Regions from separate parts of the Paraburkholderia sp. GAS206C genome, predicted to be linked through region 2. Evidence: predicted binding sites of a transcription regulator. Region 2 holds the regulator's gene; the other holds the start of a gene.

Region 1 (4,724 bases), on a different contig from region 2:
AGTGATAGAGGATGTCTGAGCACCGGTCCGTTGAATGCAGTTCGCAGCCAGTACGGCAACGGACCGACTATATTCGCGCGGAGACGATGCGTGAAATTCTTCTTTTGTGCATGACCGAATGAGCTCTCGAACGACCCCTGTGCAATCGATGGATTTCGCAGTGTCGATATATGCGGTCATATGATTGACCATCTCGGTAGCCCCTGCGTAGTCGAGGTCATTCAGCATGTTCCCAAGCTGGCTTGGTTCCGCTAGCATTTTGTGGACATCCGCGACTTCTTGGACCCCGGTAACCGAGGTCAAAGTGAAGAATCGAATAAGCCGTGACAACTCGGATAACCGAAGGTGGCTGCGGGGCGGGGAATTCGAGCCAGAGCCGTTTGTAATTGGGAACAGGAACTTGAGTGCAGCTGCAGCCGCCGCTTTGTCCGGTTGGTTTTCCGGCAAATGCGCCTGCCACGCTGTTCGCCTCTCTTCTTTCGTGCCCGAAAAATACATTGACCAATCAGCAGAGCTGGCCTCTTCTGCCACCGACCAGAAGAACCCCGTAAACTGCTCGGGGTTCTGGACCACCGCATCGCGGATTTTTGGAAACCTTTGAAACAGCGCTTCGGCCACGATGACGTCTGATGCGTTGACTTCGTGGATTGTGCTAGCCAAGCTGAGCATAAGACGATTCATGAGTCTCACGATATCCCGTGGATATCGGCAGAGGGTGCAAGTCAGCGTCGTTGCTTTCCCGAGAACCTCGGATTCGAAGGGTTCGAGTTTGCGATGAATAGACTCGAGCAGGTTGGAAATCTCACCGGAAATGTGAGATTGCAACTGCCAAGGAAAAGCCGGTGAGATGGGGTACGCAACCTGCACAATTTTTTCGATGTAGGCGTTTCCCCCTGCAGCGGGTCCACCGCCAAGACTTTCGCTAACCACGTTTCGGTCATACGCGAGCAAATAGGAGACGCGTGGGAAGTCCGCCACAGCCTTGATTGTTCGGAACACTGCCTTGATTTCATCGGGTGTCAAGCGGTCAAGGTCGTCGACGATGACGACAATGCTGCGGTCAAGCTTGGCGAGTGCTTTGATGACCTCTTTCTTTCGCTCACTTAGTCCTGCTTTGATGGATACGAGCTTTTCAGCTTCTTCAACCACCTTCTTGGCGTTGTCCACCGCCTCACCGGCCTTGGTCGCCAGTTTGCTGGCGTCGTGAAACGCGTTGCCAACCGTATCTGCAGCGACTCCAACGAGACTTACACCGGGCACATACTTGAGATATTTCAGGTGACGTAGTAATCCAGCGTATCCCAGTATTTTTCCTGCCGCCTCCAACGATTTTTTCGCACGCTTTTTGCCTGCGTCCATTCCAATGCCGGAGGCGAGTTCGGTCAGCAGGGCTTCGACCAGAGCATCCGCTCCAGCGAGCATCCATGGGTTGAACTCGACAACGATTGGAACGTCGTCAGTCGATGACTTAAGCGACTCGACGATATAGCGCACCACGGTTGTCTTGCCCGAGCCCCATGCCCCTTCGATACCTATGACCACTCCGGGGCTCTTTGGCGGTAGCACCAATAAGCGAGCGAGCTGCTCTGCAAACGGCTTTCGACTGTAGAGGTCATTTGCAATTTGCGGCTGGTCATGCTGGAACGCGGCAGATTGAGCAGAGGGCATTTGCGCAACTTCTGAGGAAAAGTTCCGTGTGAGGAAAGCACGATGCTAACCGTGAATGTCTATCCATGCACGCGCCCAGGCGAGTCCGGCCTGCTGCGCCTCGCCCTCTGTATCGAAATGACCCAGCACGCCGGATGCCTCAACAAGCTTGCCATTCTGAAAGATGGTCCCGCTTGCGGCATAGCGTTCCTGCATCAGGATGTCTTCCTGCTGCAGGATGGCATGTCCCCAGACCTTATAGCCGTTGTACCTCTCTGGCTCCATCAGCGCGTGACCTCAGCAGCCGTATTGCGGGAATCAACCCGAAGCACATTTCCCTCGGGCGTTATCTGGCGCGGAATGTCAGAGAAGTGAGGCGCGCTGCCGGGCTTCATTGCGAGCTTTGGCGCCGGCGCCCGGTGAGCCCGCGCCTTCGCGATGTGTCGTACGCCACCTGAATGCTTCGCGGACCTGTGCGCGGTCGCCGGGTGCTCAAGCGAAGCGCCCCTTGCTTCCGGCGGATTCCAGATTTCCTTGTACTCCTGAGTTGCAAATGCAGAGGACGTGAAGCCGAGCAGCAACAAAACACATCCAGAAAATCTCACCGTTCCTTCTCCCTGTTGCCTCGCTTTAACCAGTCACTGCACCGGACGCCTAGACCGACGCATTCGCCGTCGCAACCATGACAGTAATGTCGGTCGCGAACAGCGTCATCGACCTGCCAGGCTTTGTCGCTCGCGGACATTGCTGTCCCAACGGCGTGGCCATTTTCGCATGCGAAAAAGACAGGCTCACCGTTTTTCCCACGCCTCACCGCGTCGTCAATGGCCTCGTCGCCGAAGGCTGAGCGTAGTTTTGCCACGAAGGCGGCCAGCTCGGGCATCGGATGGCCGGCCTGCCGAACGCGTGCATCCATGAGTCAGACCTCGATTAAAAGTGCCAGTTCGCTGCCGCAAGATTGCGTGTACGATGCTGTATAAATATACAGGTTTTTTTACCTCCCCATGTCCACCGCTACCGTTCCCGCTGAGGAGATTCACCCGTCCCTGTGGCGAGCGTCCCAGCTCGCGCGCGGGCGTGGGCGGTTTCTGGAAACCGGGTATCCCGCGCTGTCGGCGGAGCTGCCTGGCGGCGGATGGCCCGTAGGGGCGCTGGTCGACCTGCTGGTCCAGCAAGCCGGTACGGGTGAATTGCGGTTGCTGCAGCCAGGGCTCTGCAAGGCCGGTATCCGTCCGGTCGCATTTGTGCAGCCACCCCATGCCCTCAACGGACTGGGGCTGCGCCACATCGGCCTTCCTGTCGAGCGGGTGTTTCGCGTGGATGCGGCGAAGACGGGAGACGCGTTGTGGTCGGTTGAGCAGATTCTCCGCGCAGGCAGTTGCGCCGCGATGGTTTTCTGGACGGAGTACGCGAAAGCGTCGTCGCTCCGACGACTGCACCTGGCCGCGCAGTCGTCTGAAACGCTTTTCGTGATGGTCAGGCCGCTCGCCACCGCGCAGGATTCGTCGCCAGCGCTCCTGCGATTGACATTGAGACCATCAGCCGACGGCCTGAGCGTCGATATTGTGAAACGACGAGGGCCGACCAGCGCAGCGCCTCTATCGATTTCCCTTCAACCCAGTCCAGTTCTGTTTTCCTCACATGCGCGCCTTCCTCGCCGTTCACTTGCCGACGTTGCCTCTCGCGATATCGCGACCGATACGCTCGTGTGAACTGGCAGATGGCAGCGGTGTACCGGGGGAAGAGAAATGGAGCGGGTTCCTTCATGGCCTGTCGGGATGACACGCCATGGACGCAACCTTCACCGCTCTGCCGGCGTATGCCGAGCTGTTTTGCCTCTCCAATTTCTCATTCCTGCATGGTGCTTCGCATGCGGAGGAGCTGGCCCAGCGTGCAGCGCAACTGGGCTACTCGGGTCTGGCGATAACTGACGAGTGCTCGCTTGCGGGAATCGTGCGGGCGCATGTAGCGGCGAAGGAGGCGAACCTTCCCTTCGTCGTCGGCTCGTACTTCCGGCTCGTCAATGCCGACGGCTCGCCGGCGTTCGGTCTCATCCTCCTCGCCCAGAACCGTGAGGGATACGGAAACCTTTCCGAACTCATTACGCTTGCCCGCACGCGCGGACCGAAAGGCACGTACCGGCTCACACCTCATGACCTGTCGCGTCCAGACCCGGAGAGCAGCCACCTTCGCGGTGTGCCGGACTGTCTCGCGATACTGATACCGCATTTCCCGGCGAAGGAGGACGTGCTCGACGTCCAGCTCGAGTGGCTCGAACAGACATTTCCCGGTCGCGCATGGTGCGGCCTTGTGCTGCATCAACGCGCGATGGACGATATTCACCGGGGAGCGGTCGAATACATCGCCGACTGCCGTGGCATTCCGGTCGTCGCCCTCGGCCAGGTGGTGATGCACGTGCGCTCGCGCAAACCGTTACAGGACACGATGACCGCCATCCGTGTGGGCAGGCCGGTGCAGGAATGTGGCTACGACCTCTCTCCCAACGCGGAGCAGCACCTGCGTCCCCGCCTGCGTCTCGCGAACCTGTATCCGGAATACGCGCTCGCAGAGACGACGAACATCCTGTCGCGTTGCACGTTCTCACTCGACGAGCTGCGCTATGAGTACCCGGACGAACTCGTGCCCAAGGGCATCACGCCGACCGCCTACCTGCGGCAGGAGACCTACATTGGGGCCCGCCGCCGGTTTCCATCCGGCATCCCATACGACGTGCTGGAACAGATTGAACACGAGCTCGAACTCATCAGGGAGCTCGAATACGAGCCGTACTTCCTGACGGTCTATGACATCGTCCGCTTCGCCCGTAGCCAGCACATCCTGTGTCAGGGCCGGGGCTCGGCCGCGAACTCGGCGGTCTGTTACTGCCTGGGCGTGACAGAAGTCGACCCGGCGCGAGGCAACATGCTCTTCGAGCGTTTTATATCGAAGGAGCGCGGCGAACCGCCCGACATCGATGTCGACTTTGAACACCAGCGACGGGAAGAGGTGATTCAATACATCTACAGGAAATACGGCCGTGACCGCGCCGCGATAGCGGCAGCCGTGTCGACTTATCG
Region 2 (4,724 bases):
GTACGACGCCAGCACGCGCGGCGAAGCGACCGCGTGCACGAACTGCGTCCAGTCGAGCGAGGCGGTCTTGAGAAAGGTCGCCGCAAGCGGAATCAGCACCACGAGGCTCAGATACGCCACTGTGATGCCGAGCGTCAGGCCGAAGCCCGGTAAGGCGCTTGGCTTGCGGAAGGTCAACGTTGTCATGCTCGATGCTCTTTCAGGGTGAAAACCGGGTCGCGCGGCTGGCCCAGGCTAAATGGCCAAACGGCGCGCCCCTTGAGGCGCGCCGGACGACAGCCTGACTGCCTTACCTCGTTACGCCTCATTGCGGCGAGTAGATCGAATCGAACACGCCACCGTCTGCGAAGTGCGTTTTCTGCGCATTCGTCCAGCCGCCGAACGTGTCATCCACGGTGTACAGCTTCAGCTTCGGAAACTTCGCGGTCAGCGCGGCCGGCACCTTGTCCGAACGCGGACGGTAGAAGTTCTCCGCGGCAATCTCCTGCCCCTGCTCGCTGTAGAGGAAGTTGAGATACGCCTCAGCCAGCTTGCGTGTGCCATGCTTGTCCACCACCTTGTCGACTACCGACACCGGCGGTTCAGCCAGAATGCTCACCGACGGCACCACGATCTCGAACTTGTCCGGACCAAACTCCTTGAGCGACAGAAACGCTTCGTTTTCCCAGGCAATCAGCACATCGCCGATACCGCGCTGCACGAAGCTCGTCGTCGCCCCACGCGCGCCCGAATCGAGCACGCCCGCGTTCTTGTACAGCTTCGTGACGAATTCCTTGGCCTTCTGATCATTGCCGCCCGGTTGATGCTCGGCATACGCCCACGCCGCCAGATAGTTCCAGCGTGCGCCGCCCGAGGTTTTCGGGTTCGGCGTGACGATCGACACGCCCGGCTTCACCAGGTCGTCCCAATCCTTGATGTGTTTGGGGTTGCCCTTGCGCACCAGAAATACGATCGTCGAGGTGTACGGCGCGGCGTTGTCCGGCAGACGCTTCTGCCAGTTCTTGTCGACGATGCCCTTGCTGGCAAGCGCATCGATGTCATAAGCGAGCGCGAGCGTCACGACGTCCGCCTGCAGCCCGTCAAGAACCGAGCGCGCCTGCGCACCTGAGCCGCCATGCGACTGCTTGAAGGTGATCGTGTCGCCGGTCTGGGCTTTCCACTGTTTGCCGAACGCCTCGTTGATCTGCTGGTACAACTCGCGCGTTGGGTCGTACGACACATTCAGCAGCGTCGTGTCCGCCGCCTGCGTCTGTCCGGCCAGCCCAAGTGCCGCTGCGGCGCCAAGCGCCAGCACCGTGATGAGCTTCCTGGTCCTGCGTGCGAGCCCCGTGCCCTGATCGATCATCCAGCTTCTCCGCGTGGTGGTCAGGCGAGGCAACGTGCCCCTTCCTGTCTGTTGTGTTTGGTGTTTGAGGTCTTGCGCGCGTCTTGCCTGCGTCGACTCGAGGCCCAGTCTATCGAAGGGCTTTCATCATTAAAAATAATGTTTCTTCATTTTTTAATACTCAAAAGTGGTAATGACAGCCAGACGCGGCGTTGCGGCACGAAAACCGGTGTTAGGACGCCGTCTGACGGCGTTCCACTGACACCCAGGGTCGAGAACTTAAAGTAAAGCTTGAATTGCGCCGGATACTGTATAAAAATACAGTCACCTGTCTATCCATACAGTGACCCCATGACCAAACTCACCGCACGACAGCAAGAAGTTTTCGACCTGATCCGCCGGGCCATCGAACGCACCGGTTTTCCGCCCACCCGCGCGGAGATCGCCGCCGAGCTGGGCTTCAGCTCGGCTAACTCGGCGGAAGAGCACTTGCGCGCGCTTGCTCGCAAGGGAGTCATCGAGCTCGCCGCGGGCGCGTCGCGCGGCATCCGGCTACTGCTGGCCAGTCAGGACGACGGGCCGCATCAGTTCACGCTGCCGCACGCCAGCATCATGCAGTTGTCGCTGCCGCTGGTTGGCCGGGTGGCCGCGGGTAGCCCGATCCTTGCGCAGGAACACGTCTCGCAGCATTACGCCTGCGACCCGGCGCTCTTTTCCAGCAAGCCGGACTACCTGCTGAAGGTGCGCGGGTTGTCCATGCGGGACGCCGGCATTTTCGACGGCGACCTGCTCGCCGTACAGAAGAAAAGCGAAGCCAAAGACGGCCAGATCATCGTCGCGCGGTTGGGCGACGACGTGACGGTCAAGCGTCTCAAGCGCCGGCCGAATGGCATCGAGCTGATCGCCGAGAACCCCGATTACGAAAATATCTTTGTTCAGGCCGGCAGTGCGGAATTCGCACTGGAAGGCATCGCAGTGGGGCTGATCCGCCCCACTGAGTTCTGAACCTTGCCTGAACAACGACTGGAGAGAATCATGGAACGCCTTGCCCGCCTGCTGCCCTTCCGTCAGTTCGGTCGCCTGCGCCATTTGCGCAATCTCGTACCGTGCGCGCCGATCGAGGCGTCCAGTGTTACTGCTTCGCTGTTCGACGACCCGCAGCCGCATGCTTCGACCTTGCCGTCGGCGCTGCCGGCCTTCGCACGGGTGTCGCTAAATTCAGGGCTCAATACGGCGGAGCCAGCCCGGCGCGCGCCGGTGCGGGTGTACCACGGGCCGTCGCGTCTGATCATGGTCGGCACGGTGGACGCCGTGTGCCGCATGATCGACCGCTGCATCGCCGAAGAAACGGCCGGCGTGCAGAATGCGATGTTCGAGTAAGCATCCGGAAGAAAGCCCAGAGGTGGGTGAACCGGCCGTCAGGCAGTTCGCGCACCCGGTAAAGATCATTACGTGAGGTTGCGCGCGGTTGGCTCAGGGATAATCGTGCATCGGTCGTATGGGGATCGTTTTCCCGCGAATGCGGTCCACGTTTGATCACACCTCACGGAGAAGCTCGCCCGATGGCTGTTTCAACACCTGCAAAACGCGGCGTCGCGCGGCCGCTGATCGTCACAGTGCTTGTCATTGTGGTCGTGGCTGTACTCGGGTACGGCTATGCGTCGCCGTATCTCGCACTCGATCGCCTGAAACGCGCCGCCGATGAACGTGACGCGCAAACCGTCAGCGAATATGTCGACTATCCCGCGTTGCGCGAAAGCCTGAAGGATCAGATTGCGGGTCTGCTGACGAGAAAGATCCAGGCGCGTGCCAACGGCAATCCGCTCGCGGCCCTCGGCGCGATGATAGGCGTCGCACTCATTGGCCCGCTGGTCGATGCTTACGCAACCCCAGATGGCGTCGCCGCACTCCTGAACGGAATGCCGCCGCGCGGCGATCCGACCCAACGGCCACCGGTACCGCCCGATGCGCCGGCGAACGCGCCAGCCAATGCGCCTGCCGGCAGCGCAGACTCGACGCCGACGGCGCCCGCTCCCGCGACGGCTGGCTCACCGACAACCCCGCCGCAACCGCCGCAGACAACGGCCGCCTATCGTGGCATCAATGAATTCGTCGTCACGTATCAGCACGGTGTCGGCGATACGCGCTATGCCGCGATTCTGCGGCGCGAAGGATTGTTCTCATGGAAGCTGGCCGCGGTAGATCTGAACGGCTAGCGCTCGCCGTGCGGCGAAGCAATGCGCCTTCACCAGTCAGGCCGCCCGCTCCCGCGCAGCCTGACTGTACCCAAGGCACGACCCGACCCGCAAAGGCGCGCCTCTGCCACTCCGCTCTATCTCAGGCCGCAGTGGTAGCTGCAGCAGCCGGTGCAGCGGCCTGCTCCTGCTCTTGCGCCGACGAACACGCCACCAGAATGCTGCACGAGATGCGGTCGAGCAGCGGCGTATTGCCCGCGCCCATCCACCAGCGCGAGAGGCCGGTGCGGCAACGGTGACCGACCACCACGAGATCCACATGCAGCTCGTTGGCGAGATTGGCGATTTCGTCTATGGGATGGCCGAACGCAAAATGACCTTGTGCGGTGACGCCCCGCTCCGTGAGCCACTCCACACCTTCCTGCAGGATGTCGCGAGCGGTTTTCTCGAAGCTGCCGCAGGCCACATCGGTCAGGAGACCGGCGCTTTGCGCAATGCTCGAGCGCATGTCGACAACCGACAGCAGATGTGTTTCCGCCTTCAGGTCCAGCGCCAGGTCGGCGCCGCAGCGCAGCGCCTTGCGGCCTTCGCGCGAGCCGTCGTAGCACAGCAGGATTTTCTTGTAGCTCGCCATGATGTTCTCCCTACCGCGTCGATCGCGGTCTCTGTCATGAATCATGGTGCGCCGCAATTCAGCTTGCAAGGGTTGGAAAACGCTAACTGGGTACTAACAGCACGCTAACAACACATCCGTTGTCCCCAGCCACCTCGCGCATCATGCCGCAGCGCAGGAACCCGCACCCGAGCAGTGCACGAGTGCCGACATGAAGCCGTCGATGCCCTAAAATGGGCAGCTTTACGGCCCTTCACATCTTTCGGAATCCACAACGACCCATGCCAGAAGCCGCCATCGAATTCGTACAGGTCCACAAGCGCTATGGTGGTAAGACTGTCGTTGACGGCCTGTCGTTCCATGTACATCCCGGCGAGTGTTTCGGCCTGCTTGGCCCAAACGGCGCAGGCAAGACCACCACGCTGCGCATGCTGCTCGGCATCGCGGCTCCGGACGCCGGCACGATCCGCCTAGGCGGTGAACCGATTCCATCACGCGCCAGGTATGCCCGCGCGCGAGTCGGCGTAGTGCCGCAGTTCGACAACCTCGATCCGGATTTCACCGTGCGCGAAAACCTTCTGGTGTTCGGCCG

What was found. Region 2 encodes LexA, which represses DNA repair genes until DNA is damaged. Its sites were predicted from a motif close to ACTGTATNNNNATACAGT; they were not measured.
Region 1: imuA (translesion DNA synthesis-associated protein ImuA) is a predicted target of LexA. The motif match lies at 2,619-2,636, and genes of this name have one in related genera.

The regions. Positions count from the first base shown of each region.
Region 1 is NZ_JBNDKR010000007.1:51,527-56,250, forward strand. It holds gene P3T20_RS19935 (KAP family P-loop NTPase fold protein) at 1-1,668, opposite strand, end outside; gene P3T20_RS19940 (hypothetical protein) at 1,714-1,932, opposite strand; gene imuA (translesion DNA synthesis-associated protein ImuA) at 2,652-3,359, shown strand; gene P3T20_RS19950 (error-prone DNA polymerase) at 3,436-4,724, shown strand, end outside.
Region 2 is NZ_JBNDKR010000006.1:522,841-527,564, reverse strand. It holds gene cysT (sulfate ABC transporter permease subunit CysT) at 1-186, opposite strand, end outside; gene P3T20_RS19600 (sulfate ABC transporter substrate-binding protein) at 305-1,345, opposite strand; gene lexA (transcriptional repressor LexA) at 1,676-2,329, shown strand; gene P3T20_RS19590 (hypothetical protein) at 2,360-2,704, shown strand; gene P3T20_RS19585 (DUF2939 domain-containing protein) at 2,887-3,540, shown strand; gene P3T20_RS19580 (universal stress protein) at 3,662-4,153, opposite strand; gene nodI (nodulation factor ABC transporter ATP-binding protein NodI) at 4,366-4,724, shown strand, end outside.